Regions from separate parts of the Streptomyces sp. cg35 genome, predicted to be linked through region 1. Evidence: riboswitches for the same ligand, from Rfam matches in the RefSeq annotation. Region 1 holds a riboswitch; each other region holds the start of a gene.
What was found. A riboswitch is a leader RNA that binds a small molecule or an ion and turns the genes downstream of it on or off. The one in region 1 is predicted to bind cobalamin.
Positions count from the first base shown of each region.

Region 2: linked by a shared signal. The riboswitch ahead of ACQUQD_RS03540 (ABC transporter substrate-binding protein) and the one ahead of ACQUQD_RS31290 (cobalamin biosynthesis protein) in region 1 are both predicted to bind cobalamin.
Region 3: linked by a shared signal. The riboswitch ahead of ACQUQD_RS14080 (ribonucleoside-diphosphate reductase subunit alpha) and the one ahead of ACQUQD_RS31290 (cobalamin biosynthesis protein) in region 1 are both predicted to bind cobalamin.
Region 4: linked by a shared signal. The riboswitch ahead of ACQUQD_RS04280 (hypothetical protein) and the one ahead of ACQUQD_RS31290 (cobalamin biosynthesis protein) in region 1 are both predicted to bind cobalamin.

Region 1 covers NZ_CP191268.1:6,846,371-6,853,753, reverse strand. The annotation lists gene ACQUQD_RS31325 (lysozyme) at 167-910, shown strand; gene ACQUQD_RS31320 (anion permease) at 1,114-2,388, shown strand; gene ACQUQD_RS31315 (hypothetical protein) at 2,405-2,626, shown strand; gene ACQUQD_RS31310 (helix-turn-helix domain-containing protein) at 2,974-3,828, shown strand; gene ACQUQD_RS31305 (hypothetical protein) at 3,875-4,465, shown strand; gene ACQUQD_RS31300 (hypothetical protein) at 4,398-4,709, opposite strand; gene ACQUQD_RS31295 (DUF397 domain-containing protein) at 4,736-4,972, opposite strand; cobalamin riboswitch at 5,255-5,400, shown strand; gene ACQUQD_RS31290 (cobalamin biosynthesis protein) at 5,437-6,393, shown strand; gene ACQUQD_RS31285 (cobyric acid synthase) at 6,390-7,383, shown strand, end outside.
Region 2 covers NZ_CP191268.1:720,815-728,197, forward strand. The annotation lists gene ACQUQD_RS03530 (hypothetical protein) at 4-2,154, shown strand; gene ACQUQD_RS03535 (nucleotidyltransferase domain-containing protein) at 2,191-2,682, opposite strand; cobalamin riboswitch at 2,810-3,010, shown strand; gene ACQUQD_RS03540 (ABC transporter substrate-binding protein) at 3,049-4,104, shown strand; gene ACQUQD_RS03545 (FecCD family ABC transporter permease) at 4,101-5,117, shown strand; gene ACQUQD_RS03550 (ABC transporter ATP-binding protein) at 5,114-5,899, shown strand; gene ACQUQD_RS03555 (L-threonylcarbamoyladenylate synthase) at 5,912-6,532, opposite strand; gene ACQUQD_RS03560 (hypothetical protein) at 6,694-7,383, shown strand, end outside.
Region 3 covers NZ_CP191268.1:3,082,708-3,090,090, forward strand. The annotation lists gene ACQUQD_RS14050 (carbon starvation CstA family protein) at 1-172, shown strand, start outside; gene ACQUQD_RS14055 (YbdD/YjiX family protein) at 141-344, shown strand; gene ACQUQD_RS14060 (DUF3311 domain-containing protein) at 461-718, shown strand; gene mctP (monocarboxylate uptake permease MctP) at 715-2,337, shown strand; gene ACQUQD_RS14070 (nucleoside hydrolase) at 2,434-3,414, shown strand; gene ACQUQD_RS14075 (hypothetical protein) at 3,436-4,275, opposite strand; cobalamin riboswitch at 4,361-4,491, shown strand; gene ACQUQD_RS14080 (ribonucleoside-diphosphate reductase subunit alpha) at 4,613-6,979, shown strand; gene ACQUQD_RS14085 (ribonucleotide-diphosphate reductase subunit beta) at 6,979-7,383, shown strand, end outside.
Region 4 covers NZ_CP191268.1:864,982-872,364, forward strand. The annotation lists gene ACQUQD_RS04255 (Gfo/Idh/MocA family protein) at 1-217, shown strand, start outside; gene ACQUQD_RS04260 (PucR family transcriptional regulator) at 412-1,644, shown strand; gene ACQUQD_RS04265 (hypothetical protein) at 1,672-1,935, opposite strand; gene ACQUQD_RS04270 (alpha/beta fold hydrolase) at 1,994-2,590, shown strand; gene ACQUQD_RS04275 ((2Fe-2S)-binding protein) at 2,655-3,347, opposite strand; gene ACQUQD_RS04280 (hypothetical protein) at 3,397-3,783, opposite strand; cobalamin riboswitch at 3,825-3,989, opposite strand; gene ACQUQD_RS04285 (TetR/AcrR family transcriptional regulator) at 4,198-4,782, shown strand; gene ACQUQD_RS04290 (YczE/YyaS/YitT family protein) at 4,775-5,383, shown strand; gene ACQUQD_RS04295 (hypothetical protein) at 5,484-6,452, opposite strand; gene ACQUQD_RS04300 (flavodoxin domain-containing protein) at 6,551-7,075, opposite strand; gene ACQUQD_RS04305 (SHOCT domain-containing protein) at 7,081-7,347, opposite strand.

The DNA.
Region 1 (7,383 bases):
CCGCGGCGGGGTCCGCGCAGATTAGCCCGGAGGTGGGGCGTCCGTAAGGCCGCGTTTGGGCAGGGATGCCCCGCAGATGACGATTGGCTGGGGTTCGACGGGCAAGACGGGATCATCCGGTAATCTCTGGGAGATTTGTCATGCACGTCGCCATCCGGGGGGAAATATGGCTCGTGACCACAAACCGTCCCGTCACCGTGTCCGCATCGTCGCGGCGACTTCGGTGGCGGCTCTGACACTGGGGGGAACCGCACTCGCCGAGCTGCCCGCACACGCCGCCGCCGGGCCGAGGGGGCACGACGTCTCGTCGCACCAGAAGCACGTCAACTGGCGGAAGGCGAAGAACGAAGGGGCCCGGTTCGCCTACGTCAAGGCGACCGAGTCGACCACCTACAAGAATCCCTACTTCACACAGCAGTACAACGGCGCCCGCAACGCCGGCATCGTCCGGGGCGCCTACCACTTCGCCCTGCCCGACGAGTCGTCGGGCCGGACGCAGGCCGCGTACTTCGTGCGCAACGGCGGGGCCTGGTCGCGGGACGGATGGACGCTGCCGCCCGCGCTCGACATCGAGTACAACCCGTACAGCAAGAAGAAGTGCTACGGCATGAGCAAGGCGCGACTGGTCGCCTGGGTCGCGTCCTTCAGCGACGAGATCAAGCGCAGCACCGGGCGCCGCCCGGTGATCTACACCAACTACCACTGGTGGAAGAGGTGCACCGGCAACAGCGGTGCCTTCGCCGCCAACCACGCCCTGTGGCTCGCGCGCTACGACGCGAGCTGGGGCACGCTGCCCGCCGGGTGGTCCTACTGGACGTTCTGGCAGTACGACAACCACGGCAGCCTGCCGGGTGACCAGAATCTCTTCAACGGCTCGATGGCCCAGTTGAAGAGGTTCGCCCAGGGGTAGTCGGGGCAGGGTCGAAAGTCCCGCGGAACCCTTGATTCCGGGGCTGCGACGAGGTCGATACGGAATCCGCGCCGCCGTCCCGTGCCAAGCGGAGCGGCGGCGCTCCGGATCGGGTCACCACAAAGCCCGACCCAGTTCATCTTCCGTTCACCCGGCTTGCCTACGTTCACCGTGCCACTGACGTCCGAACGAAGCCTGGGTAAATGGAACACATCACGCTGCTCCTTGCGATCGTGATCGTTACCGCGCTGGTCTTTGATTTCACCAACGGTTTCCACGACACCGCCAACGCGATGGCGACGACCATCTCGACAGGCGCCCTCAAGCCGAAGACGGCGGTGGCCATGTCCGCCGTGCTGAACCTGGTCGGAGCGTTTCTCTCCGTCGAGGTCGCGAAGACCATCTCCGGCGGCATCATCAACGAGGACGGCCTCAAGACCGAGGTCATATTCGCGGCGCTCGTCGGCGCCATCCTCTGGAACCTGCTGACCTGGCTGGTCGGCCTGCCGTCCAGCTCCTCGCACGCACTGTTCGGCGGCCTCATCGGCGCCGCGGTCATGTCGATGGGCTGGTCGTCGGTGAACGGCGGCACCGTCGTCACCAAGGTGCTGCTGCCCGCGGTCGCCGCGCCGATCGTCGCCGGCCTCGCCGCGATGCTCGCCACGCGCCTGACCTACCGCATCAGCAAGCACACCGACGAGAAGGCCACCTCCAAGGGCTACCGCGCCGGGCAGATCGCCTCGGCCGGCCTCGTCTCCCTCGCGCACGGCACGAACGACGCCCAGAAGACGATGGGCATCATCACCCTCGCCCTGATCACCGGCGGCGTGCTCGCGCCGGACGCCGACCCGCCGCTGTGGGTCATCGTGTCGGCCGGTCTGGCCATCGCGATGGGCACGTACCTGGGCGGCTGGCGGATCATCCGCACCATGGGCAAGGGCCTGACCGATCTGGCGCCGCAGCAGGGCTTCGCCGCGCAGACGTCCGCCGCGACGGCGATCCTCGCCTCCTCGCACATCGGCTTCTCGCTCTCCACCACCCAGGTCTGCTCCGGCGCCGTCATGGGCTCCGGTCTCGGCCGCAAGGGCGGTGTCGTCCGCTGGTCGACCGCCACCCGGATGTTCGTCGCGTGGGGTCTGACCCTGCCGGCCGCGGGTCTGGTCGGCGCGGGCGCCGAGTTCCTCACCAAGCAGGGCCCGTGGGGCATCGGCCTCACCGCCGCTCTCCTGGTCGGCGGCTCCGCGGTCATCTGGAAGCTGTCCCGCCGCGACTCCGTCGACCACACGAACGTCACCGACGACGCGATCGACTCCGCCGAGGAGCCCGCGGGCGTCGTGACCACGGCGATCGCCGCGGTCACCCCGCCGCCGATCGGCGCGGTCGCGGAGGCCGGGGCGTCGGCCGACATCAAGTCCACGATCCCCGCTCCGGCTCCCGCCGTGGCCGACCCCGCGCGCCCCGCCGGCGCCACGCTGTAAGGAAGCAGGACCAGCTATGAAGATCGACTGGGCGGCTCTCGGCTCCGTCTTCGGGGTCAGCCTCGTGGTCACCGTGGCCCTGGTGGGCCTGTTCACCCTCGGCATCGTCGGCCTCTCCAAGCGGGAGTCGGCGGCGCGGCAGGGCGGTTCGGCGACGGTTGCCACGTCCGGCGCGTACCTGTGCTTCGCGCTGTGCGCGGCGGCCGTGGCGTACGGGATCTTTCTGATCGTGGCCTGACGACACGCCTGTGCCGCGTTCACCTTCTGAACGCGACAGAGGCCCAGCAGCACCCGAGCGGGGTGCGGGACGTACGGCGTCCCGCACCCCGCTTTCACGTTCGACTTGTCACCGGAACGGGTGTGGCGCTGCCAAATGTCGCGACCCTGCGAGGACGGCCCATCGAGCCCTGTTTTCCAGGCCACAGCGGACATGCCATATGGCAGACTGACATGAGCCACCCCGCCAGCACTCCATCCGCCACCAGCCATTCGCCACCAGCTGTCTGCTAGCTTCCGTTCACTATTTGGCTAGCTCTCACCTGGTGCATCGAGACCTGGCACACGGTCGGCAAGGAGACAGAGATGATGGCCCGCGACATCGACCCCAGCCTCAATCGGCGCAGGCTGCGCATCGAACTGCGCAAGGCCCGTGAAGCAACCGGGCAGACGCAGACCGACGCGGCACAGGCGCTCGACTGGTCGTTGTCCAAGATCATGCGCATCGAGGCCGGGACGGTGAGCGTCTCGGTGACCGACCTCCGGGCCCTGCTCCAGCACTACGAGGTCAGGGACGAGCACCTGCGGAACGAACTGGAGGAGGCCGCGCGCGGGTCGCGCGGGCTGAGCTGGTGGACGCAGTACAACGACGTGCTCAACCCCGGCTTCCGCCAGTACCTGGGCTACGAGAGCGCCGCCGCGTCGATCCGCACGTACCACCCGATCGTGGTGCCCGGTCTGCTGCAGACCGAGGACTACGCGATGGCCATGCTGGCGCCGCACGTGGAGGAGGCCCGGGCGCGGCGGATCGTCGAGCTGCGGACCGAGCGGCAGGAGCGCGCCCTGGAGGGCGAGACCCCGCCCTGGACGTTCTTCATCCTGGACGAGGCGGCCCTGCACCGGCAGATCGGCGGTACGCGTGTGCTGCGCGGGCAGCTGCAGCACCTGCTCGACGTCGCGCAGCAGCCCCGGGTGTCGCTCCAGGTGCTGCCCTTCACGGCGGGCGCGCACTTCGCCACGCTCAACAGCTTCATCCTGCTCGGCTTCACGGACGACGACGACCTGCTGTACCGGGAGTCCGAGGGCAACCAGACGATCCGTGACGACCACGAACTGATCGTGCGACACCAGGAGTGCTTCGAATCGCTCCGCGAGATCGCGTACAGCGGCGACCTGGCCATCGATCTCATCAGCAAGACCAGGGACGGGCTCGACACCTCGTGAGGTGACAAGCGGGCCGGGCCCTGGAGAGCCCGTGTAGGAGGCGCACATGCCGGCCGCAGGCGACGAGTGGTGGTGGCGGCTCCTCACGGCCGCCGGTCCCCGGCTCGACGGCACCGATGGTGGCGGTGATGCGCGTGGTGCAGCCGGTACGAACGCCCCGGCGGCCACGGGCACTCCGGACAGCGGGGAGCCGCCCGCCGGCCCGGACACCGCCTCCGACACCGTCGTCGGTGTCGTGGCACAGCTCCCCGGCGAGCGGCCGTCGTTCGGTGCCGTGGTCATCCACGTCGTGTCCAGCGACGACCTGACCCGGCGGGCCGGCTGGATGTACGCCCAGATCATGCTGGACAACCGTCGCCACACGAGACTTCTGCTGCTGGCCTCGTTGTCCGGCGGGCTGGTCCTGCTGGGCGGGCTGGCGGGGCTCGTGGTGCTGATCCAGGCGTGTGGCCTGACCTCGCCCTGGGCGGTGGGTTCGGTCGTCGCCGCGGCGTCGTCCCCGGTGACCGCGATCGCCTACGGTTTCGCCCGGCTCCTCCTGCGCTGTGCGGAGGCCATCCGGTCGCCGCTCAGCGCCGACGCCCCGCCGTCCGACCCCGATCCGTCACCGGATCCCGGTGCTGCGAGCCGCCCCTGACGCTCCGTAGTCCCGCGCGGAAGCCGGTCGCGGCGGCGAACAGCGCGGCGACCAACACCCAGACCACGACGCGGGCCTGGCCGGACGGGACCAGTGCGGCGGCCAGCGCCCCGACGACGCTCGCCGCAACGCCGCAGGCCAGACAGAACACCACGAGGCCACGTGGGGAGACGACTCCGCGCGCGGTGCGGCTCACCGCCCCGTGCGCCCGCTGCCGCGCCTCGGTCATGTGGTGACCGGTCATCGCGCCCTCCTCCCCCCGCGGTGGACTCAGCGGTCGGTCCTGCCCGGACCGGACCCGCCCAGAGCCCTCAGGAACGCCTGCCACCGGATGCGCCGGAAGACCAGATCCGCCGTATCCCGGTTCCCGGAGTCACGGACTCGGACCTCGGTCTCACCGAGCGCCACTTCCACGCAGTCCCCGCTCAGACCCGAGTAACTGCTCTTGCGCCACGGCCCGGTGACCTGTTCCTGCCATGACCGAGCGTGCTCTCTCCCATGGGACACACCGGCCTCCTCCTGCTCGAGAGCCGGCGTCCCCCGTCATTGCACGCCCGCGTGCAGGCACCATAGCGCCGCCGGGGCGACCCGCCCAGGTGTCCCGGACGGATCCGCCTCACCACGTCGCCAAGGCGCCCTCAACCACTCGTGGACCGCTCTCCGTCTGCCGTCTTCCAGTCTAGGTAGGCCTGTTTTCGACCCATAGAGGAATTCCGGCCCAGTGAACGGGTCCCACGCGGCGCTGTGGACCTCCCCACACTCCCCTCTCCCAGGTCAACGGCAAGTTGACGCACCTTCGCGCACCGTGGTGGACTTCCCGGGCCATATACGGCAGCAGTCCGAGGAAGCCGGTGCGAATCCGGCGCGGTCCCGCCACTGTGAGCCCTTCTCCGGGAGGGCGAGCCAGGAACTCTCGCTGCCGGTCTCGTCGAACCAGGGCGTGGACACCCTGAGTGAGGACAACTACCGCCATGTTCGCCCTGCGCGGCGCGGCGCGGGCCGAGCGCGTCTTCGCGTGCGGTGCCGCCGCCGGACTCTTCGCCGATCTGCTGCTCGGTGACCCGCGTCGAGGGCATCCCGTCGCCGGATTCGGCCGGGCCGCAGGGGCCGTGGAGCGGGTGCTGTGGCGGGATCACCGCGGCTGGGGCGCCCTGCACACCGCCGTCTGCGTGGGCGGGGCCACCGCCGTGGGCGTCCTCGCCGCCCGTGCGGTACGCCGCTCCCCCGCCGCCTCCGTCGCGCTGACGGCCGCCGCCACCTGGGCCGTGGTCGGCGGGACCTCGCTCGGCCGGGAGGCGCGCGCCGTCGGGGCCGCGCTGGAGGCCGGGGACGTGGAGCTGGCCCGGGAGTTGCTGCCGCGGCTGTGCGGACGGGATCCGCAGGGGCTGGACGCCGACGGGATCGCGCGGGGCGTCGTCGAGTCCGTCGCCGAGAACACCTCCGACGCCGTCGTGGGCGCATTGGTGTGGGGCGCCGTGGGCGGCGTGCCCGGGCTGCTCGCCTTCCGTGCCGTGAACACGCTCGACGCCATGGTCGGGCACAAGTCCGTGAAGTACCGCCGGTTCGGCTGGGCCTCGGCCCGGCTGGACGACGTCGCCGGGTGGCCCGGGGCCCGGCTGACCGGTGCGCTCGCCGTGCTGGCCGGCGGGCGTCCGCGCGACGCCGCCCGGGCCTGGCGCGAGGACGCGGGGCGCCATCCCAGTCCCAACGCGGGGCCCGTCGAGGCCTCGTTCGCGGGGGCGCTCGGGGTGCGGCTCGGCGGGACGTTGGCGTACGGGGGCAGGGTCGAGCACCGGCCCGTGCTGAACGCGCGAGGGCGCGTGGTGCGGGTGTCGGACGTGGAGCGGGCCGCGCGGTTGTCGCGGCGGGTCAGTGTGATGGCGTGGGGAGTCTGTGTGGCCGGGCGGTTGTTGCGAGGGCGTCGATGAGCGGGCGGGGCGGCGGGCTGCTCGTCGCCGGGACCACGTCGGACGCCGGGAAGAGCGTCGTGACCGCCGGGATCTGCCGGTGGCTCGTGCGGCAGGGGGTGAAGGTCGCGCCGTTCAAGGGGCAGAACATGTCCCTGAACTCGTTCGTGACGCGCGACGGCGCCGAGATCGGCCGGGCGCAGGCCATGCAGGCGCAGGCCGCCCGGGTCGAGCCGAGCGCGCTGATGAATCCGGTGCTGCTCAAGCCGGGCAGCGACCGCAGCAGCCAGGTCGTGCTGATGGGCAAGCCGGTGGGCGAGATGAGCGCGCGGGGCTATCACGGGGCGCGGCAGGGCGCGTTGCTCGACACCGTCGTCGGATGCCTGGAGGAGTTGCGGGGCAGTCATGACGCCGTGATCTGTGAAGGGGCCGGGTCTCCGGCCGAGATCAATCTGCGGCGTACCGACATCGTGAACATGGGGATCGCGCGGGCCGCGCGGCTGCCCGTGCTGGTGGTCGGGGACATCGACCGCGGTGGCGTCTTCGCGTCGTTCTTCGGTACGACGGCGCTGCTCGCGCCGGAGGACCAGGAGCTGCTCGCCGGGTATCTGGTGAACAAGTTCCGGGGGGACGTCAGTCTGCTGGAGCCGGGGCTCGACATGCTCAAGTCCCTCACCGGCAGGGCCACTTACGGGGTACTGCCGTTCCAGCACGAGCTCGGCATCGACGAGGAGGACGGGCTGCGGGTGTCCCTGCGGGGCGCCGTGCGCGAGTCCGTCGTGGCCCCGCCGGTCGGCGAGGACGTGCTGCGGGTCGCCGTGTGCGCGGTGCCGCTGATGTCGAACTTCACGGATGTCGACGCGCTGGCCGCCGAGCCGGGCGTCGTCGTGCGGTTCGTGGACCGGGCCGAGGAACTGGTCGACGCCGATCTGGTCGTCGTGCCCGGGACGCGCGGGACCGTGAAGGCGCTGGAGTGGCTGCGCGAGCGCGGCCTCGCGGACGCGCTGGCGC
Region 2 (7,383 bases), 6.1 Mb from region 1:
GCCATGGAACGGACCGCGCTCCACGGACCGGTGCGGGTGGTGGCCTTCGTGGTGGCCGCGCTCGCCACCCTGTGCGTGATCACGACGGCGACGGTGCGCGCCACGGTCCTCGACCCGGCGTTCCACGCGTCCGTGCTCGACGAGCAGCGCGCGTACGACCGGCTCTACAACGAGGTGCTGGTGGACCCCGCGGTCTCCCCGGTCACCAGGGACCTGCTGGCGGGGCTGAACGTCCCGGAAGCCCAGGTGACGTCCAACATCAAACTGGTGCTGCCGCCGGAGACGGTCCGTGACCTGGCACAGCAGCAGATCGACGCGGTGGTCGGCTATCTGAACGGCGAGCGCGCCACCCTCGACCTGACCGTCGACCTGCGGCCGGTGCTCGCCAATGTCGACCATCTGGCGCAGACCTACTTCGGCGATCTCGTGGCCGGGCTGCAGCGCAGCACGGAACCCGACTTCGACCGGTTCACGGCGGACCTCTCGGACGCCGTGGGCGATCTGGCGGCGGGCCGGGCACCGGAGGGGCTGCCGACGCTCCCGCTCACCACGACGCAGGCCGACCGGGCCGCCGAGACGCTGCTGCGGGCGCTGCCGGAGCGGGAGCGTGACGCGCTGCGCCCGCAGGTCGAGACCGCGCTGGCCGACGGGGACGTCGCCACGGCGCTCGCGGCCGTGGCCCCCGCGGTGTTCTCGGACCGGGCCCGCGAGGCGGTGCGGCAGTTCCAGCGGGCCGTCGACGGCGGCACCTGGGACCTCGGCGCGGTCCTCGCCGCCTCCGGCAACGACCTCCAGGTCCTCCACGACATCCGCCCCTACACCGCCGCGGGACTCGGGCTCGTGGAGATCGTCGCCGCGGTGCTGCTCGTGCTCTCCCTGGCCGCGCTCTGGTTCATCGGCCCTCCCCGGCCGGGCTCCCGGCTGCGGCCCTTCGGGTGGTCGCTCCTCGCCGGCGGGCTGCTGACGGCGGCCGCCGTCGGTGTGACCCGGCTGGTCACCGACGGCCGCGTCGTCGACCCGCCCGCGTCGTGGCCGCCGAGTCTGATCCGGCTCGTCGACGACGTGCAGCACGGCGCCCTCGACCACATCGCCCGCACCGCCCTGTGGGCCGCGCTCGTCCCCGTGGCCGCCGGAGCGCTGCTGGTCCTGGTGGACCGGGTACGGCGGGTGCGGGCCCTGGACTCCCGGCGCCTCGTCACGCTCGGGCTCGGCGGCGCCGCTGTGGCGCTGGCCGGGATGACCGTGGTGCCGCTCGTCGCCCGGCCGGCCGCACCGCGTCCGTGCCAGGGCAGCTCCGCGCTGTGCGACCGCCGCTACGACGAGGTCGCACACCTCACCTCGCACAACGCCATGTCGACGACCGTCGACCGCTTCATCGGCCCTCTCCAGGACCCGGGGATCACCGCCCAGTTGAACGACGGCGTCCGCGCCCTGCAGATCGACACCTACCGGTGGGAGCAGCCCGACGAGATCGCCGGGCGCCTGCGCGACTCCGACTTCACGGCCGCGCAGCAGGCGCTCATCACCCAGGCGATCAACACGTTCAACCCTCCGCGCGAGGGGCTGTGGCTGTGCCATTCCGTGTGCCGGGCGGGGGCGCTCGCCCTGGTGCCGACGCTGCGCGAGATCGGTGACTGGATGCGCGCGCACCCGACCGAGGTGATCACCCTCATCGTGCAGGACGCGATCACCGGCCGGGACACCCGACAGGCCGTGCACGAGGCCGGGTTGGACACTCTCGTGCACACGCCCGACCCCGACCCGGCGAAGCCCTGGCCGACGCTCGGCGACATGATCGACAGCGGTCGCCGCCTGGTCGTCTTCGCCGAGCGGGCGGACGGCCCGGCGCCCTGGTACCGCAATTTCTACCGGTACGGCATGGAGACCCCGTTCGCGTTCCGCGCGCCGGACGAGATGAGCTGCGCGCCGCACCGCGGCGGCGACGACAAGCGGCTGTTCCTGCTGAACCACTTCATCACCATCGACGGCGGCAGCCGGCTCGACGCGGGCACGGTGAACACCCGCCGCTTCGTCCTGGACCGGGTCCACCGGTGCGAGCGGGAGCGCGGCAGACCGGTCACGTTCGTCGCCGTGGACTACGCCACGATCGGCGACCCGGCGGGCGCGGTCGCCGCGTTGAACGCCGAGCGCTGAGGAGCAGTCGCTCGATGCTCACGCCGTGACTGACGGTCAGAAGTGCGTGGCGATCCCGAAGACCGTGCGGAGCAGGGCCATGTCGTGCCGGTCGCGGTCCGTGGGCTCGTAGCCCTGGTGGAAGGACACCTGCTGGGCGGCGGAGAGGCACGGCACCCGCTCCCCCGCGACCGTGCCGGTGACGAAGCACTCCGCCGGATAGACGAACGGCCGCTCCGCGGCGAAGGAGGCCTGCCGGGCGGAACCGTCGTCGGCGAAGACCAGGGGATGCAGATCGAGTACGCGTCCGTCCGGATCCGTGACGACGAACCGGACGGGGCGCTGGTCCAGGGACTCGGTGAATGCCGCGTCGGCCAGGGCGGCGAGCACGACCGGCTCCTGTTCCTGCCGGTGCATCAGGTCCAGATCACGGTGCTCCCGGGTCTGCTCGCCGACCAGGGCGTCGATGCCCCAGCCGCCCCCGACCCACACGTCCGCCCCGGCCCGGCGCAGCAGGGCGAGCACGGCCCGCACGTCGTCAGCTGTCATCATCCGACGCAGGGTAGGGGCCGGACGGCGTGGGCGGCGACCCAGATGTTCCCGGAGCAGCACCATGCCATGGCCTCCGGGACGTACCGGGAGGCCCGGCCCGCCCGGGAGTGCCTGGTCAGGCCCGTGATACCTTCCGATGGCCAGTCGTACCTTTGTGCGTTCTCGTACGTGCACGGGTCAGGGAATCCGGTGGAAGTCCGGAACTGACGCGCAGCGGTGAGGGTGACGGGCGGAGCCACTGCCACTGGGCCGGTCCACCGGTCCGGGAAGGCGCTCCGGCCGGACGATCCCGAGTCCGAAGACCTGCTGGCGGCCCCCGGGGTCGAGGACCGGCCGGGGGTGGACCACAGACCGGCTCCGCGTATGGGCCCTGGACGCAGAGGAAGTTCCGTGCCGTTCGCACGTCAAGTCCGCCGTCTCGCACCGCTGTTGGCGGGCGCCTTGTTGCTCACGGCCTGCGGCGGGGCAGGCTCCGCCGACACCGCGGACCGGGCCGGCGGGGGCGTCACCCTCGACAACTGCGGTACGAAGGTCCGGGTCGCGCACGCCCCGCGCCGCGCCGTCGCCCTGGACCAGGGTTCGGCGGAGATCATGCTCTCGCTCGGTCTCGCCGACCGGATGGTGGGGACCGCGACGTGGACCGATCCCGTCCTGAAGGGCCTGGAGAAGGCGAACGCGAAGGTCCCGCGGCTCGCCGACCGCTACCCGTCCTTCGAGAAGGTCCTGGACACCGAACCGGACTTCGCCGCAGCCTCGTTCACGTACACCCTCGGCAAGGGCGGCGTGGCGCCCCGCGAGCAGTTCGAGAAGCTCGGCGTGCCCACCTACCTGTCACCCACGGACTGCGCCGGCAAGGACAACAGCGGTGACGGCGACGGCGTACGCACCCGTGCCCTGACCATGGACACCGTCTACGGCGAGATACGCGACCTGGCCCGGATCTTCGACGTGGAGGAGCGCGGCGACAAGCTCGTCGCGCAGCTCAAGTCCCGTGTGAAGAAGGCGGCTTCGGGCGTGGACGCCAAGGGTGTGAGCGTCCTGTACTGGTTCGCGAACTCCGACTCGCCCTACATGGCCGGCTGTTGCGGCGCGCCCGGCATCGTCACCGAGGAGCTCGGTGTGCGCAACGTCTTCGACGACACGCACGAGGAGTGGCCGCAGATCAACTGGGAGACCGTCGCGGACCGCGACCCCGACGTCCTCGTCATCGGCGATCTGACCCGCCGTTCGCAGTCCGCGGAGTCCGCCGCGCAGAAGATCCGGTTCCTGGAGTCCGACCCGGTGACCAAGGAGATGACCGCCGTCCGCGAGAAGCGGTACGTGCTGCTGAAGGGGCAGGACCTGAATCCGACGATCCGTACCGTCGACGGTGTGGAGAAGGTGGCCGCCGCGCTGCGCGGCTTCGGCCTCGGCAAGTGAGCACGGTCCGGCCCGCCCTGTACGGGGCCGCGGCACTCGCCGTGCTGTGCGCGTCCGTCGCCGTGGCCATCACCATCGGACCCGCGCACATCGGCGTCGGCGACGTGTGGTCGGCGGTCGGCGCCCGGATCGGCTGGGGCACCTCCGAGCTGTCCCCGATCCGGGACGGCATCGTGTGGAACCTGCGGCTGCCGCGCACGCTGCTCGCCGCGGTGTGCGGGGCCGGGCTCGCGGTGTGCGGCACCACGCTCCAGGCGCTGCTGCGCAATCCGCTCGCCGACCCGTTCGTGCTCGGTGTCTCGTCGGGCGCGTCGACCGGGGCGGTCCTCGTCGTGGTGCTGGGCCTCGGCGGCGGCGCGCTCTCGGTGTCCGGCGGCGCGTTCCTCGGGGCGCTGTGCTCGTTCGCGCTGGTGCTGCTGCTCAGTCACACCCTGGGCGGGACGACGGACCGGGTGGTGCTGTGCGGGGTCGCCGCGATGCAGCTGTTCTCGGCGCTGACCTCGTTCGTGGTGCTCACGGCGGCCGACGCGGAGACGACGCGCGGCGTCCTGTTCTGGCTGCTCGGCTCGCTCGGCGGGGTCGGCTGGACGGAGGTGTGGCTGTGTCTGGCGGTGCTCGTGGTGACGCTGGCGGTGTGCCTCGGGTACGGCCGGACCCTGGACGCGTTCGCCTTCGGCCCGGAGGCGGCGGCCGCGCTCGGCGTGCACGTGGCCCGCACCCGGCTCGTCCTGCTGTGCGTGACGGCCCTGCTGACGGCGGCCCTGGTCAGCGCGGCGGGGGCGATCGGCTTCGTCGGGCTCGTCCTGCCGCACGCGGCGCGCGCCCTGGTGGGGCCGGGGCACACCCGGCTGCTGCCGGTCACGGCGGTGGCCGGTGCCGTGTTCCTGGTGTGGGTCGACACGCTGGCCCGTACGGTCCTCGAACCGCAGGAGGTTCCGGTGGGCGTGGTGACGTCGCTGATCGGCGTGCCCGCGTTCGTGGCCGTGCTGTACCGCGGCCGGAGCACCCGGTGAGCGCGGGCCTGCGCGCGGACCGCGTGTCCTGGTCGCCCGGCGGCGCCCTGATCCTGGACGGGGTCAGCCTGACGCCCCGGACGGGCTCCGTCACCGGGGTGCTCGGCCCGAACGGCTCGGGCAAGTCGACGCTGCTGCGGCTGCTCGCCGGGGTCCTCGCTCCGGCGGCCGGAGTCGTCACCCTCGACGGCGCCCCGCTCTCCGCGCTGCCCCGCAAGGAGGCGGCCCGGCGGATCGCCCTGGTCCATCAACAGGCTGACACCCAGGTCGAGTTGACGGTCGGCGATGTCGTCCGGCTGGGCCGGGTCCCGCATCGCAGGGCCTGGGCGCCCGTCTCGGCCGCGGACGAGGCGGCGGTCCGTGCGGCCCTCGACCGCAGCGGCCTCGCCGAGCAGGCGCACCGCCTGTGGCACACGCTGTCGGGCGGTGAGCGCCAGCGGGTGCAGATCGCCCGCGCTCTCGCGCAGGAACCGCGTGAGCTGCTGCTCGACGAGCCGACGAACCATCTCGACATCCAGCACCAGCTGGAGCTGATGGACCTGATCACGGGCCTGGAGCTGACCAGCGTCGTCGCCCTGCACGACCTGAACCTGGCCGCCACGTACTGCGACCAGGTCGTGGTGCTGCGGCAGGGAAGGGTCGTGGCGGCGGGCGAGCCGGGGACCGTCCTCACCGAGGACCTCATCGCCGACGTCTACGGCGTCCGCGCGCACATCACCCGGCCCGGTCCCGGCGAGCGCCCCCACATCCGGTTCCTGGGCACGCTCGCCCACGACGGCTGAGGCGCGCGGGGGTCACTCGAACCGGTCGGCATCCCCCGCGCCGTAGCGGACGATCTCGGCCTCGCCGCCGGAGAAGTCGATGACGGTGGTCGGCTCGGTGCCGCAGTCGCCGGAGTCGAGCACCGCGTCGACCGCGTGGTCGAGCCGCTCCTTGATCTCCCAGCCCTGGGTGAGCGGCTCGTCCTCGCCGGGCAGCAGCAGGGTGCTGGACAGCAGCGGCTCGCCCAGCTCGGCGAGGAGCGCCTGGGTGACGACATGGTCGGGGATGCGGACGCCGACCGTCTTCTTCTTCGGGTGCTGCAGCTGGCGCGGCACCTCACGCGTGGCGGGCAGGATGAAGGTGTAGCTGCCGGGCGTGGCCGCCTTGATCGCGCGGAACACGTCGTTGTCGATCTGCACGAACTTGCCCAGCTGTGCGAAGTCCTGGCAGACGAGCGTGAAGTGGTGTTTGTCGTCGAGGTGCCGGATCGCGCGGATCCGCTCGACGCCCTCGCGGTTGCCGAGTCGGCAGCCGAGTGCATAACAGGAGTCGGTGGGGTAGGCGATCAGCGCGCTGTCGCGGATGCCATCGGCGACAGCGCCGATGATGCGCGTCTGCGGGTTCGCGGGGTGCACGTCGAAGTACCGGGCCATCCGTCGAGCGTACGGGATCAAGGCCGCGGTACGACGGCGTTGCGCACCGCGGAGAGCCGTGTACACGCGCGACAATCCCGACACCCGCCCACCCTGCCCGCTCCCGCCGACCCGTCCACGGCCCATACTGATCGGGCCCCGATCACCCACAGAACGACTCCATGGCCAAGAACAGCACCTCCTCGACCACCGTCCCCGACACCGCATGGCTGGGCAGCGGGCGCCACCTGGGGCCCGAGCCCGAGCAGGACGTCCGGCGCAACCTGATCGCTCTCAAGGCGGCCGGGGTGCTCGACGACTTCCTGGACCTCGACCCCGTCGAGGCGGCCCGCTCCACCGTCCTGCATCCGCGGGACGAGTCCGCCGATGCCGGCCCGTCGGCCCGCCGCCTGTTCGAGGCGCGCTGGCGCGTGGCCGACGACGTCACGGTGCGTGCCCAGCTGACGACGTACGACCCCGAAGGTCGCCGCAAGGAGGCCGAGGCCGTCACCTGGGTCCTCGCGGCCGAGGCGGAACAGCCGTGGGACCCGTACTGGCCGTCGCCCGCCACCATGTTCTGGCCGGACAGCGACCGTGTGCCGTGGGACCACGACGCGGTGGGGGGTGCGCGCCTGCGGACGACGAACCACCTGCCGAAGGACGACGACGAGCTGCGCCACCGGCTGCGCGAGTGGACCCGGCAGAGCTGGTACGTCCATGTCGTGGTGCACGAGGCGATGACGCCGGACGCGAAGGGGCAGCAGCCGGTCACGCGGTTCCTGCCGCCGAGTCTGCGGCACCGGGTGATCGAGCACCGGGGCACGCCGGAGCAGGCGCAGATCGTCGACTTCGCGCTGAAGCGGGAGCTGAAG
Region 3 (7,383 bases), 3.8 Mb from region 1:
GGCACGGGTGTGCCTGAGGCACGTACGGGATCCGGAATCGTCGAAACTCAGCGAGGCACCGTACGTCGAGTCCACGCTGATCGCACCGGCCGGGCTCGTCCCCAGCCGGCAGGAGAAGGCGGAGATGAAGGAGGCGCGCGATGCCGGCATCGGTGCTGCTTCGGGTGGTTAGACATGTGCGCTGGTACGTACGTGAGTTGACGGACGAATCGGCGTACGAGCGCTATGTCGCGCACGCGCGCTCCGCGCACCCGGGTGCCTCCGTGGCCTCGCGGCGCGAGTTCGAGCGCATGCGGACGGACCGCCAGGAAAAGGACCCGGGGCGCGGGTTCCGCTGCTGTTGAGGGTAAAGAGCTCGTCCGTTATCCGGACAGGGGTTCCATAGATCAAGACTCTCGCCTAGATTTCCCGCACGTTAAGCACGAGATAAGTGCGACCAGCGAGGGGACGGAGCCGCGACATGTCCGATGCGCCTGAAGTGAGGAGACCGGTGGTGACACCGGTGCGCGTAGTCATCGCGCTGTGCCTGGCCGCGCCGTTCGTGGCGATGCTCTGGGTCAGCTCCTACGCCAAGATCGACCCGACCTTCATCGGCATCCCGTTCTTCTACTGGTACCAGATGCTCTGGGTGCTCATCTCGACGGCGCTCACGATGACCGCGTACAAGCTGTGGCAGCGTGACCAGCGCGCCCGCAAGGCCACCGGGAGCCAGGGATGAACGACGGCGTCAACGGTGTCGCGCTCACCGTCTTCATCATCTTCTTCCTGGCCGTCACGGTCATGGGCTTCCTGGCCGCGCGCTGGCGCCGGTCCGAGAACGACTCGCTCGACGAATGGGGCCTGGGCGGCCGGTCGTTCGGCACCTGGATCACCTGGTTCCTGCTGGGCGGCGACCTCTACACGGCGTACACCTTCGTGGCCGTCCCCGCGGCGATCTACGCGGCGGGCGCGTCCGGCTTCTTCGCGGTGCCGTACACGATCCTCGTCTACCCCCTGATCTTCACTTTCCTGCCCCGCCTGTGGTCGGTCTCGCACAAGCACGGGTACGTGACCACGTCGGACTTCGTGCGCGGCCGGTTCGGTTCCAAGGGCCTCTCGCTGGCCGTCGCGATCACCGGCATCCTCGCCACCATGCCGTACATCGCGCTCCAACTGGTCGGCATCCAGGCCGTCCTGGACGTGATGGGCGTCGGCGGCGGCGAGAACACCAACTGGTTCATCAAGGACCTGCCGCTGCTCATCGCCTTCGGCGTGCTGGCCGCGTACACGTACTCGTCGGGTCTGCGGGCCCCCGCGCTGATCGCGTTCGTCAAGGACACGCTGATCTACATCGTGATCGCGGTCGCCATCATCTACATCCCGATCAAGCTGGGCGGGTTCGACGACATCTTCGCCGCCGCGGGCAAGAAGTTCGAGGCGATCAACCCCGCGACCGAGAAGCCCGTCGGGGCGCTCGCGCCCGGCTCGCAGGGCACCTGGACGTACGCGACGCTCGCGCTCGGCTCGGCCCTCGCGCTGTTCATGTACCCGCACTCGATCACGGCGACCCTGTCGTCCAAGAGCCGCGAGGTCATCCGGCGCAACACCACGATCCTGCCGCTGTACTCGCTCATGCTGGGCCTGCTCGCGTTGCTCGGGTTCATGGCGATCGCGGCCGGGATCAAGGTGCAGAACGGGCAGTTGGCGATTCCGCAGCTGTTCGAGGACATGTTCCCGGACTGGTTCGCGGGTGTGGCCTTCGCCGCCATCGGCATCGGCGCGCTGGTCCCGGCGGCCATCATGTCCATCGCCGCCGCGAACCTCTTCACCCGCAACATCTACAAGGACTTCCTCAAGCCGGACGCGACGCCCCAGCAGGAGACCAAGGTCTCCAAGCTGGTGTCGCTGCTGGTGAAGGTCGGCGCGCTGGCCTTCGTCCTGACCATGGACAAGACCGTCGCCATCAACTTCCAGCTCCTCGGCGGCATCTGGATCCTGCAGACCATGCCCGCGCTGGTGGGCGGCCTGTTCACCCGCTGGTTCCACCGGTGGGCGCTGCTCGCCGGCTGGGCGGTCGGCATGGTCTACGGCACCCTCGCCGCGTACGGGGTGGCCTCGCCGACGCAGAAGCACTTCGGCGGCTCCTCGAAGGAGATCCCGGGCATCGGGGAGATCGGCTACATCGGTCTGACCGCGTTCGTGCTGAACGTGATCGTGACCGTGGTCCTCACCTTCGTCCTGAAGGCCGTGAAGGCCCCGGAGGGCGTCGACGAGACGTCCCCCGAGGACTACACCGCGGACGCCGGCGACAAGGGCGTGCAGGTCGACCTGCCCACCGTCGGGGCCTCCGGCCACTAGGAATCGCCTCCCCCGCCGACGACGGGCCCCTCCTTCACGGAGGGGCCCGTCGCATTACGGTGATCGATACAACGCACCATCTGCCCCGGAGGAACCATGGCCGCCCCCATCGTGCTCGACAGCGATCCCGGAATCGACGACGCCGTCGCACTGCAGTACCTGCTCGGCACGGGGCTGTGGGACCTCAAGGCCTACACGACCGTCGGCGGCAACGTGCCCGCCGGGCAGACCTTCCGCAACGGCCGGGCCCTCGCCCGGGTGTTCGGCATCGACGGCGACGTGACGGTGCACCGGGGCGCCGGCCGCCCGCTGACCCGCCTGCCGTACGCGGCCGCCGGCGAGTTCCACGGCTCCGCGGGACTCGGTACGGAGCAGCTGCCGGACTCGACCGCGCCGGAGCACCCCGAGTCCTCCGCGCAGGCCCTGCTGAGGCTCTCGCGCGCGTACGAGGGGGAGCTGACGGTGTGCGCGACGGGCCCGCTCACCAATGTGGCGCTCGCCCTGAGCGAGGACCCGGACTTCGCCCGGCGCGTGAAGCGGCTGGTCTTCATGGGCGGGGCGGCCGAGGTGCCCGGGAACATCACGCCGGTCGCCGAGTTCAACGCGTGGACGGACCCGGACGCGGCGGACCTGGTCGTGTCGTCGGGCATCCCGTACACGATGGTCGGGCTCGACGCGACGCACGGCTGGCGGTTCGGGCCCGACGAGCTCAAGACTCTGGAGGAGGCGGGCGAGGGCATGGAGCTGACCGCGCGCCTGATGCGCTTCTACCTCGGCGCGTACGAGGAGACCGGGGGCAGCCCCCTGCACGACCCGCTGGCCGTCGGGGTGTGCGCCGACGAGTCGTTCGTGACCGCCGCCGAGGGCACGGTCGTCGTGGAGTGCGCGAGCGAACTCACCCGCGGCAAGACGGTGTTCGTCCCCTACGACTCCGACTACCCGCGCGCTTACTACTCGGAGTCGCCCCTGGTGGCCGCCCGCACCGAGCACCGCGGCCGGGTCGCCCTGGGCACGGGCCCGCGCAACTTCACCGAGGACTTCGTGAACACGCTCCTGAAGCGGCCCGCGGCCGGGTAGCACCGGCGCCGGGGCCGGTGCTCACGCGCCGGCCCCGTACAGCGTCCCGCCCACCTCGCGCGCGAGGTGGGCGGCCCAGCGGACGGTCTCGTCGCGGCCCGCGCCCTCCTCGCCGAGGAGGAGCACGAGCACTCCGCCGACCCGCACATGGGCGCGGTACCGGGTGGTCGTCCCGCCCTCGTACATCACGTCCTGGACCTCCAGGAACGCCTCGTCGCCCAGGCCCTTGAGCGGCACGGTCCCGTACCGCTCGGTCGCCGAGCCCGCCTCCATGTCGGAGGCGAACTCCCGGCAGTGCCGCAGGATGTCCTGCTCGACGCGCTGATGGTCGCGGGCCTCGGCGACGGGCAGCGACACGATCATCTGCGTCGCCACGAGGTGCCCCTCCGGCGGCCGGGTCGCACGGTCCACCCACTGGGTGCGGGCCAGCGCCATGGCGCCCCGGTACGCCGCCGGGCCCAGCCAGGCCGGGTCCTTCTCCCCGGCCGCGTCCAGGCAGTACGACCAGCGGCCGCTGCGCTGGTCGTGGGTGCTCTCGTACGGGCCCGCCTGGGTCTCCCCGCGCTCCAGCCCCGTACCGAACGCGGCGTCGGGCAGCAGCGCCTTCTTCAACTGCTCGGCGGTGAAGACCTGCCGGGGCGCGGCGACGGCGTCCCGGCCCGGGGCGGTCGCGGGGCCGGTGGGCCGGACCACCTCGGGGCTCGGCGCCGTCGGGCTCGCGGACGTCTTCGGACTCGCGGACGTCTTCGAAGAGGCGGACGACGACGGCCCGGCCGCGGCCCGGTCCGCCGCTCCCCCGCCGCACCCCGCCAGAAGCACCGTCACCAGCGGCACCACGGCCGTCCCCTGCCACGCGCGCATCGAGCCCTCCCCAAGATCGCCCGCCCGTAGATCGCCGTCACCCTATCCGACACAAGATGTGGGCCTGCCGCGAAAGCCTGACACAAGATGTATGCTCACTCTCGCTGTCGCCGCAGGGGAATCCGGTGCAAATCCGGAACTGTCCCGCAACGGTGAACGTAAGCGCACATAAGCGTCCGCGTGAGTCCGATGACCTGTCGACAGCACGCCCGAGCCGTCCGGCCCGGGCGTCGACGACGTCCGGGCCTCGCGGAATGGGCCGGTGACGACGGCGCCTCCGTGCGCCCGAGCCACTCCCTCCCCGCAGGCCCCGAGCCGAGCGAGGGAGAGCCTCCACGTGACCATCGCGCCGCCCGCCGAACCGGTCTCAGCCGCACCGGACGACGCTCCGGGGACCGCGCTGCTGCGCACCCTGACCGAGCTGACCGCCGACCTCCCCGACGCCGACCCCGGCCGGGTCGCAGCCGCCGCGCTGCGCGGCCGCAGTGCCCGCGCCGACGAGGCCGAGCTGCGCGGACTCGCCACCGAGGCAGCGGCGGGGCTCATCTCCGAGGACCCCGTCTACTCCCGGCTGGCCGCCCGGCTCCTGACGCTCTCCATCGCCGCCGAGGCCGCCTCGCAGGGCGTGACCTCGTTCACCGAGTCGGTCGCGGTCGGCCACCGCGAGGGGCTCGTCGCCGACCGCACCGCCGAGTTCGTGCGGATCCACGCCGCCCGGCTGAACGCGCTGATCGACCCGGCCGGGGACGACCGCTTCGGCTACTTCGGCCTGCGCACCCTGCACAGCCGCTACCTGCTGCGCCACCCGATCACCCGCCAGGTCGTCGAGACCCCGCAGCACTTCATGCTCCGCGTCGCCGCCGGTCTCGCCGAGGACGACAGCGCCCGCGCCGTCGACGAGGTCGCCGCGCTGTACGGCCTGATGAGCCGCCTCGACTACCTGCCCTCCTCCCCCACCCTCTTCAACTCCGGCACCCGGCACCCGCAGATGTCGAGCTGTTACCTGCTGGACTCCCCGCTGGACGAGCTGGACTCGATCTACGACCGCTACCACCAGGTGGCCCGGCTGTCGAAGCACGCGGGCGGCATCGGCCTCTCGTACTCCCGCATCCGCAGCCGGGGTTCGCTGATCCGCGGCACGAACGGGCACTCCAACGGCATCGTGCCGTTCCTGAAGACGCTGGACGCGTCGGTCGCCGCCGTGAACCAGGGCGGGCGCCGCAAGGGCGCCGCCGCCGTCTACCTGGAGACGTGGCACTCCGACATCGAGGAGTTCCTGGAGCTGCGCGACAACACCGGTGAGGACGCGCGCCGCACCCACAACCTGAACCTCGCGCACTGGATCCCCGACGAGTTCATGCGCCGGGTCAACGAGGGCGGCACCTGGTCGCTGTTCTCGCCGGCCGACGTGCCCGAGCTGGTCGACCTGTGGGGCGCGGAGTTCGACGCCGCGTACCGGAAGGCCGAGGCCGAGGGGAAGGCCCAGAAGACCATCCCCGCACGGGACCTGTACGGCCGCATGATGCGCACGCTCGCGCAGACCGGCAACGGCTGGCTGACCTTCAAGGACGCCGCCAACCGGACCGCCAACCAGACCGCGGAGCCCGGCCACACGGTCCACTCCTCGAACCTGTGCACCGAGATCCTGGAGGTGACGGACGACGGGGAGACGGCCGTCTGCAACCTCGGCTCCGTGAACCTGGGTTCCTTCGTGGACACGGCGACCGGGGACATCGACTGGGAGCGGCTCGACGAGACCGTCCGCACGGCCGTCACGTTCCTCGACCGGGTCGTCGACATCAACTTCTACCCGACCGAGCAGGCGGGCCGCTCCAACTCCCGCTGGCGTCCGGTGGGTCTGGGCGCGATGGGCCTGCAGGACGTCTTCTTCAAGCTGAAGCTGCCCTTCGACTCGCCCGAGGCCAGGGCGCTGTCCACGCGGATCGCCGAGCGCATCATGCTCGCCGCGTACGAGGCGTCCGCCGACCTCGCCGAGCGCAACGGGCCGCTGCCCGCCTGGCAGAAGACCCGGACCGCGCGCGGTGTCCTGCACCCCGACCACTACGGCGTCGAGTTCACCTGGCCGGAGCGCTGGGCCGCGCTGCGGGAACGTATCGCCGCGGTCGGCATGCGCAACTCGCTGCTGCTCGCGATCGCCCCGACGGCCACCATCGCGTCCATCGCGGGTGTCTACGAGTGCATCGAGCCGCAGGTCTCCAACCTGTTCAAGCGCGAGACGCTGTCCGGCGAGTTCCTCCAGGTCAACTCGTACCTGGTGGACGAGCTGAAGCGGCTCGGCGTGTGGGACGCGCAGACCCGCGAGGCGCTGCGCGAGTCCAACGGCTCGGTGCAGGGCTTCACGTGGGTGCCCGAGGAGGTGCGGGCGCTGTACCGCACGGCGTGGGAGATCCCGCAGCGCGGCCTCATCGACATGGCGGCGGCGCGCACCCCGTACCTCGACCAGGCCCAGTCCCTGAACCTGTTCATGGAGACCCCGACCATCGGCAAGCTCTCCTCGATGTACGCGTACGCCTGGAAGTCGGGCCTGAAGACGACGTACTACCTGCGCTCGCGCCCCGCGACGCGCATCGCCCGCGCGGCGGGCCGCTCCAGCGTCCCCGCGCAGACCGCCACGCCCGTCGTCGAGGCGGACGCGGTCGCCTGCTCCCTGGAAAACCCCGAGTCCTGCGAGGCCTGCCAGTAATGTCCGACACCACTGCCGAGAAGAACCTGCTCGACCCGGGCTTCGAACTGACCCTGCGTCCCATGCGCTACCCGGACTTCTACGAGCGCTACCGGGACGCCATCAAGAACACCTGGACCGTCGAGGAGGTCGACCTCCACTCGGACGTCGCCGACCTCGCGAAGCTCAGCCCGGGTGAGCAGCACATGATCGGCCGGCTGGTCGCGTTCTTCGCGACGGGCGACTCGATCGTGGCGAACAACCTGGTCCTGACGCTCTACAAGCACATCAACTCCCCCGAGGCGCGGCTGTACCTGAGCCGTCAGCTGTTCGAGGAGGCCGTGCACGTCCAGTTCTATCTGACGCTGCTCGACACCTATCTGCCCGATCCGGACGACCGGGCGGCGGCGTTCGCGGCGGTGGAG
Region 4 (7,383 bases), 6.0 Mb from region 1:
GCTGTACACGGCCGAGCGCAGCACCTTCCCCGACCTGTACGCCCCGCCCACCGGCGAGCACCTCACCGGCTTCGTGCTGGACGCCATCGCCTACTTCGTCGACGCCGTCGTCTTCGACAAGCCGGTCCTCGCCACCGGCCAGGACGGCATCGAGGTCACGAGGATCCTGTGCGCGATCGAGGAGTCCGTGCGCAGCGGACAGCCCGTGGACCTGTAGGCCCGCGTACGGGACTGAGCCACATGCCTCGGCGCACACGTCAGGTCGACAGCGGCTCCGGAGCCCCGCGCCTGAGCGGGACGGCCCCGTGGGAGGCGTCCGGGCGCGAGCCCTGACAATGGCGTCGATGACACTCACAGGTGCTGCGGTGGTGCTCGAGCACCACCGCAGCACCGAACGGAAGGCAGCACTCCATGGCATCCGCCGTCCCGCCCCCTGACGCGGTGGCCATCCTCGACCTGGTCCGTGTCCGCGTCGACGCCCTGGCACGGGACAGCAGCGACGATCCGCTCCTGGAGGGCATGCCCGACGACATCGCCCGTCACGAACTCCCGCTCACCGCGCGTCGCTACTACGCCGCAGCACTGCGCCTGATGCGTTCGGGCGGGCAGTTCGACCGCTCCGACCTCGAACTGGCCCGTCACCGCGCCGCGCAGCGCGCCGAAGAGGGCATGCCGCTCCCTCTCGTCCTGCACAACTGGCAGCACGCGGCCCGCCTGCTGTGGCAGGCCTGCGTCGACGCCGCGGGCGATCGGCACATCGCCGGTCTCGGCTACCTGGGCCACCAGTTGTACGCCTTCCAGGACGCCGCCCTGCAGGCGGTGACGGAGAGCTATCAGGCCCGGCTCTCCGTACTGCGGGACGAGGACCTGGGTACCGGCCGAATGCTGGCACAAGCCCTCCTGGCAGGGCAGGAACCAGGCCCTGAGACGGGTCACGCCACCAGTGCGCCCCTCGCCTCCCGTTACGCGATCCTCACCCTGACGCTGCCGCCTCTGCCGTCCTCACCCGCCCGTCCGGTGACGCACGAGGTGACCACACGGCGCCGTGTCCGTCAGGTGGCGACCGCGCTCGCCCACCACCACGCGGGCCGCACCAACCTCGCCGTACTCGAAGCGACCCACGCCCAGATCCTGCTCCCCGCCGACACGCACGAACCCGACCCGGTCGTCGCCGAGCGGGCGAACGCCCTGCATCGCGCCCTGCGCACGGAGACCCGCCTCGACATCCGCGCCTCCTGCACCGATCCCGCCGAGATCCGCCACCTGCCCGCGTCCGCACGCGTCGGGCACGACCTGCTGCGTCTGGCCCGCTCCTCCACTGCCGCGGGCGATCACACACACCGCATCGCCGACCACGCTCTGGACTATCACCTCACTCACGTCTCCCCCGCTCAGGCCACACTCCTCGGGCAGATCGAACCGCTGCACCCGCACCCGGAGCTGGTCGACACCCTGCGCGCCTGGTTCACCAACGACCTGGACCGCGCGCGCACCGCCAGGGCACTGGGCGTCCATCCCAATACCGTGAACAACCGGCTCCACAGGGTCGGACGGCTCCTCGACGCGGACGTCACCTCGTTCACCACCCAGATGACGCTCGCCACGGCCCTCACCATCCACGGCCATCGGGCGGATCACGGCTGAAGCCGACGCCCTCGTTCGTCCCCTGGCTCACGCGGTTCCGATGCCGCCGGGAGCGGGCAGCACCTCTTCGACGGGCCCCCGCCGCACACAACGACCGCCCTCGAACAGCACGGCCTCCCCGGTCAGCGCACGCACCGCGGGCAGGTCATGGCTGACGAACAGCAGGGCCGTCCGCGCAGGGGCGAGCAGGCGGGGCAGGGCGTCGAGGACCCGTTCCCGGGAGACGGTGTCCAGGGCCGATGTCACCTCGTCGCACACCAGCAGTGCCGGATACGCCGTCAGTGCCCGCACCAGCGCACAACGTTGCAGTTGTCCGCCATGTCGGTGATCTCGCCGAGCTTCTCGACGCGTGGGACGCGCCGGCGGCCGTGCTGATCGGCCGCTCGGCGCCGACCTCGCCTCGCGGTTCTGCCTGGCGCATCCGGAGCGAGTGGCCGCGATGCTGCTGCTGTGCGGGCCGTTCGTCGGTGAGTGGCGCACCGCGGACCGAGCGGAACGGGGCCGCCGCATGACCGCACCGCAACAGGCACGGCTCCACGAGCTCCAGCAATTGCCGCACCGCACGGAGCAGCAGGAGGTCGAGTTGCTCACGCTGTCCTGGTTCACCGACCACGCCGATCCCGAACGCGGCCGGCATTGGGCCGCGCAGGGCGCGCGGAGTCGGCGCCCCGTCAACTGGACCATGAACCGTGAACTCGGCGCGGAGGGGCGGAAGGAACCGCTCGTCCGACGCCTCGGCGAGCTTCGCGCACGTCTGCCCGCGCAGGTGGAGATCCTCGGCGGCGGAGACGATCCCCGCCCGCTGTCGGCACTCGCGTCGCTGGCGGTCCGGCTCGGTGTCCCGCTGACACGGATCGACGGCGCGGGGCACGAGCCCTGGCTGGAACGGCCCGATGAGGTACGCGGGCATCTCCGGAGATTCGTGCGGGGCGCGGTCGGACTGTAGGCCTCGACGGGCGCCGCTCCCCGCCCTGCTCCGCTGACAGGAGAACGCTGAGAGGAGAACCCGGTCAGTCCGCCAGGCAGCAGTCCCCGCACTTCCCGCCGCCCGGGATGCGGTAGTACAGGCAGCAACTGCGGCGGCGGAACGTCAGACCCGGGCCGGTGATCCGGCCGGTGCCACGAAGCCGTCCCGTCTCCAGCAACTCCCTTGTGAGGCACACGAGTTCTGTACGCAGGTCCGGCCGAGCCCTGAGCAGCACCGCCGCCGACCCGACGAGCGCGGACGCGACGTTCCCCGCCAGCAGCCCCGGGGCGATGGTGACGGTGAGTCTGCTCTCCAGTTCCTCCAGTGGGCCGTTGACCTCGGCGTACACGGCCTCCGCAAGGGACGGCAAGCACCCGGCGGGCCGTCCCGTCGGAGCCGCCAGGCGGAGCGCCGGGCCGCCTTCGGCCCATTCCACCGTGCTCGTGTCGGGCAGGATCCGGTGCAGGAGCGTGCAGGCCAGCACCGGTGACCAAAGACGGGCGGCGAGCCCCAGGTGCGCGAGGGAGACGCCTACGCGGGCTTCGTCCGTGGCGCAGCGGTCGTTGACCGCCCGCGCGAGAACGGCGAATTCCGACGAGGCGAGCCGCCCGCTCCCGGATGCCCGTTCCGCGGGCCTCTCCGCCGTCTCCAGGACGAAGAATCCGTCGAGTCTCGCGACCTCGTCAAGCGCCTCGATCACGCTCCCGCGCGAGAGCTCGCTCGGCTCCTCACTCACGACAAGTCCCTTCAGCGCTGTGGTGGTTCGGACATCCGGAGCCGAGGGCTCACGAGGTCCTGAGGCGGCGCGGCGGCTTGAAGAGGTACAGATCGAGAATCTCCGGAAGGGGTGCGACGCCCGGCCCGCCGGCGGTGATCCAGTCGGCTATGTCCTCGGTGGCGTCACGGTCGTTGACGAGGCCGAGCCACACCGGGCGGGCACCCGCCGCCCGCCCGGCCTCCGAGGGCTGTACGACGATGACGTTGGCCTGGTCGCAGACATCCAGGCACTCGGAGACGCGGACCGGCGCGACCGCCCGCAACCGCGCGGTCTGCGCCGCGTGATCACCGCTCACCTTGGCGCTGCCGCAGCAGCAGTCGCGGCACACCACCACCCTGCACGGAACCTCGCGGCCCCGTGCTGCCCCCTTCTCGTCGGCCGGCCTCTTGGGCATGCCGCACTCCTCCCTCACCGGGGAAGTCCGCCCCGGGGTCCGTCGAGGAGGCGACAGCGTGAGTCTCCTGGCTCTCGGGTCGAAGCTCGTCCCGGCCTTCCCACCCGTTCTGGGCAGTGGCTCGTCGGGATCCGCTCGCCGATCACAGTGGCGGTACCGCACCGGATTCACACCGGATTCCTCGAACCGCCGTCGCCTATGTCGTCGGCAATCATGCCATCCGGCCCGCCGCCGGATCGCCTGCGGCCTCACCAGTACGGCCATGTCCCGCTCCCCTACCCGCCGGCGCCCGGACGCTCACCTCGCGCACGTGTGGATCATGCCGGAAACCTCCGCCACACGGCCCGCTCCACATAAGTCCCGGAACGGAAGCCGGAGTAGCCTCCTAATTAAACTAACTGGTAAGTTTAATTTATGAAGCGGAACACTACCTCCCGAGCCCGTCTTCTCGCCGCGGCCGAGGGCGTCTTCTATGAGCGGGGGATCGTCTCGACCAACGTCGACGCCGTCGCCCAGGAAGCGGGAGTGACGAAGCCGACCCTGTACGCCCACTTCCCGTCGAAATCGGCGCTGGCGGCGGAAGCGCTCAGAAGTCGGCATGCGCGGCGGGCCGCCGATCTGGAGACGTACCTCTCCACCGAGGCGTCAGGGGAACCGCGTCTGCTCGCCGTGTTCACGTGGCTGGCCGACTGGTACGAGGGCCACGGGAAGAGAGGGTGTGCCTTCGTCAACGCCGCCGCCGAGCTGTCACCGTCGGACGAGCTGGTCTCGGTCGCGGCGCGAGAGGAGAAGCAGTGGCTGCTGAACACGCTCGGGCGGCTGTGCGAGGAGGCCGGTGCCGGGTCCCCTGAGGTGCTCGCCTCCCAACTCCTGCTCCTCATCGACGGCGTGGCCGGACGCGTGGTCGTCCGCGGCCCCGGGGCCGCGGCCGGCGCGGTCGACGACGCGGCGCGGGCGGCCGCGGTGCTCGTCGCGGCGGCCACGGGCGCTCATGCGTAGCCTGTCCGACCGCCCGGTCCAGCGGGCCACACGGATCGTGGCGGGGCTGGCCCTGTTCGGCTTCTCCCTGGCACTGCTCCTCAAAGCGGGCCTCGGCGCCGACCCGTGGACCGTCTTCACGCAGGGCATCGCTCTGGCCACCGGCCTCTCGCTCGGCGAGGTGGTCGTCGTCGTCTCGCTGGTCCTGCTGGTGCTGTGGCTCCCGCTGCGCCAGCGTCCCGGCTTGGGCACGGTCGCCAACGCGTTGCTCGTCGGGCCGTTCCTCGACCTGGGCATCGCGTGGCTCCCCGCCGCGCACCACCTGGTCGAACGGGCGGTCTTTCTCGTGGTGGCGGTGTGCGGCGTGGCCGTCGCGACCGGTCTCTACGTGGGGGCGGGCTGGGGCCCGGGTCCCCGTGACGGGCTGATGACCGGGCTGGCCGAGCGCGGCGTTCCCGTCGTGGCGGCGCGTGCGGCGATCGAGGTGTCGGTGCTGGCCGCGGGATGGCTGCTGGGCGGCGGTGTCGGCATCGCCACGGTGGTGTTCGCCCTCGCGATAGGCCCCCTCGTCGGCTATGCGCTGCCGAAGCTGACGCTGGGCCGACCGGACCGGGGCCGGTGAGACGGCCCGGTCGGGTACGTACGCCGAACCCGACTGTCCCGCGCCGGGGTTCCCTTCACCGCCCTGATTTCCGTTGCCGCGGCCGGAACGACAGGGAAAGTCAGCGGCGCTGTGCTCCTCGGTGGTCCGCCGCGTCCTCGTAGACCAGCCTGTGCGTGTCCGAGCTGATCGATCTGGACGGCTTCCCTTCGGGCAGCGCGGGGGCCACCGCCCGGAACACCGCGCGCACCCGTTCCTCGTCGTACTCCCAGAGGTTCGCGGTCGCCCGCAGGGACGCCCCTCCCCCGGGCAGCAGCTCGGCCTCGTGGAAGGCGCCGCTGTCGCGGAGGGCCTCGATGCCGCCGAGGCGCGCTGCCGCGCCCGGGGAGCAGACGGTCCACCACGCGTAGCCCCGCAGGGCCGTGTCCAGTTCGGGGAACGTGTCCTCCAGCAGCAGGCCGATCTCACGCTCCAGCGCGGTCCTGCCCGTCACGGATTCCGCGTCGTCCGCGATGCTTCCGTAGAGGATGTCCGTGTGCCGGTGCAGTTGCGTACGGAAGAAGGCGATCCAGCGGTGCTGGGTCTCGTCGCGGGTGCCCGGGTCGGTGAATTCCTCCGTTGAGCGGGACGCGACGAGTGAGACGACCTCGGGGGTGTCGCGGTCCCGGTCCACGTCGACATACAGCGACGGCTGGTCGGGGTGGCCGTCGGGGCCGACGGTGCTGAGGGCGACCGTCGCCTGACCGGGCATGTCCTCCAGATCCCGCAGAAAGGCGCGCCAGTTCTTCGGGGACCAGTGGACCTCGTACGGTCTCTTGCGCCGACGGGTCGGCTCGAGAAGCACCAGGGTCGCCCACAGCTCTCCGGGGGCGGCTTCGCCGCGGCTGAGTGCGACGGCGCGGCCGGAGAAGTCCGCGTCGGGTGCGAAGGTCGCCCCCAGCGGCCCCGCGAGTGCCTCGATCGCGGCGGTGAACCAGCGTTCGGCCAGCTCGCGGTAAGCGGCACCGGTCGCGGGGCAGGGCAGATCGATCTCCGCCCGCAGCGTGGAGTTGAGTGTGATCTCGCCGTGCTTCGTGTCCCGACCGGCCATGCCCGCCCCCTCCGACCCGCACCTCACCCGGGCGCGGGAGGGCAGCCTAAGCCACCCCGCCCAGCGGCTTCCGTGCCGTACGGGCATCCCGCCGCGCGTCACGTCCTCTCGGAGACGGCGGACCGGGCGTCGCGGGCGATGCCCTCGGCCCAGGCGGTGACCTGCTCGAAGCTCCGGTAGTCCCCACCCCTGCCGGACCTGACGATCATCCGTGCCGTGAAACCGCGGGCGTGCTCGTCGAGCCGGCCCCCGAACGTGACGTGGCCCCGCGCGTCGATCCGGTCCGCGACGCGGCGCACACCCCGCACCGGCGCGATCTCCCGGTCCGGGGCGGAGGCGTCGAGCGGACCGCTGCTGAACAGCCACACCGGGCGCGTCGCCAGGTCGCGGCGGGCCCGGCGGGCGAAGCGGCGGGCGTCCCGGTGCCAGCGGCCCGCGTACAGGGCGCCGCCGAGCACCACGGCGTCGTACGCGGACACGTCCACGCCGACCTCGTCGGCGGGGCACACCGTCATGGCGCACCCCTCCTTGGCCAGGACCTCGCCCAGGTGCCGGGCGATCTCGGCGGTGGAGCCGTTCTTCGTCCCGTAGGCGATCAGCACGCGAGGCTCCCTGTCGGCCATGGCCGTCAACCTCCCTTGGTGAGGGGTGTGTTGTCGCGCAGCACGGCGAGGTGCTTGCGGTACTCGTCCGCGTCCAGCTCCCCGCGGGCGTACCGTTCGGCGAGCAGTTGCTCGGCCCGCCCGGGCGGCATCTCACGGTCGTCGAAGCGGCGGGACGTGCCGCGGCTGAGCGCGAACGCGGCCAGGCCGAGCAGCCCCCAGAGCGCAAGGACGCTCGCCGCCATCAGCGTGTATCCCCAACTGTTCATGTAGGGGCCCATGTTGCCGAACATCGCCGTCTCCCTCCGTGTTCTCCCGTTCTCGTGTTC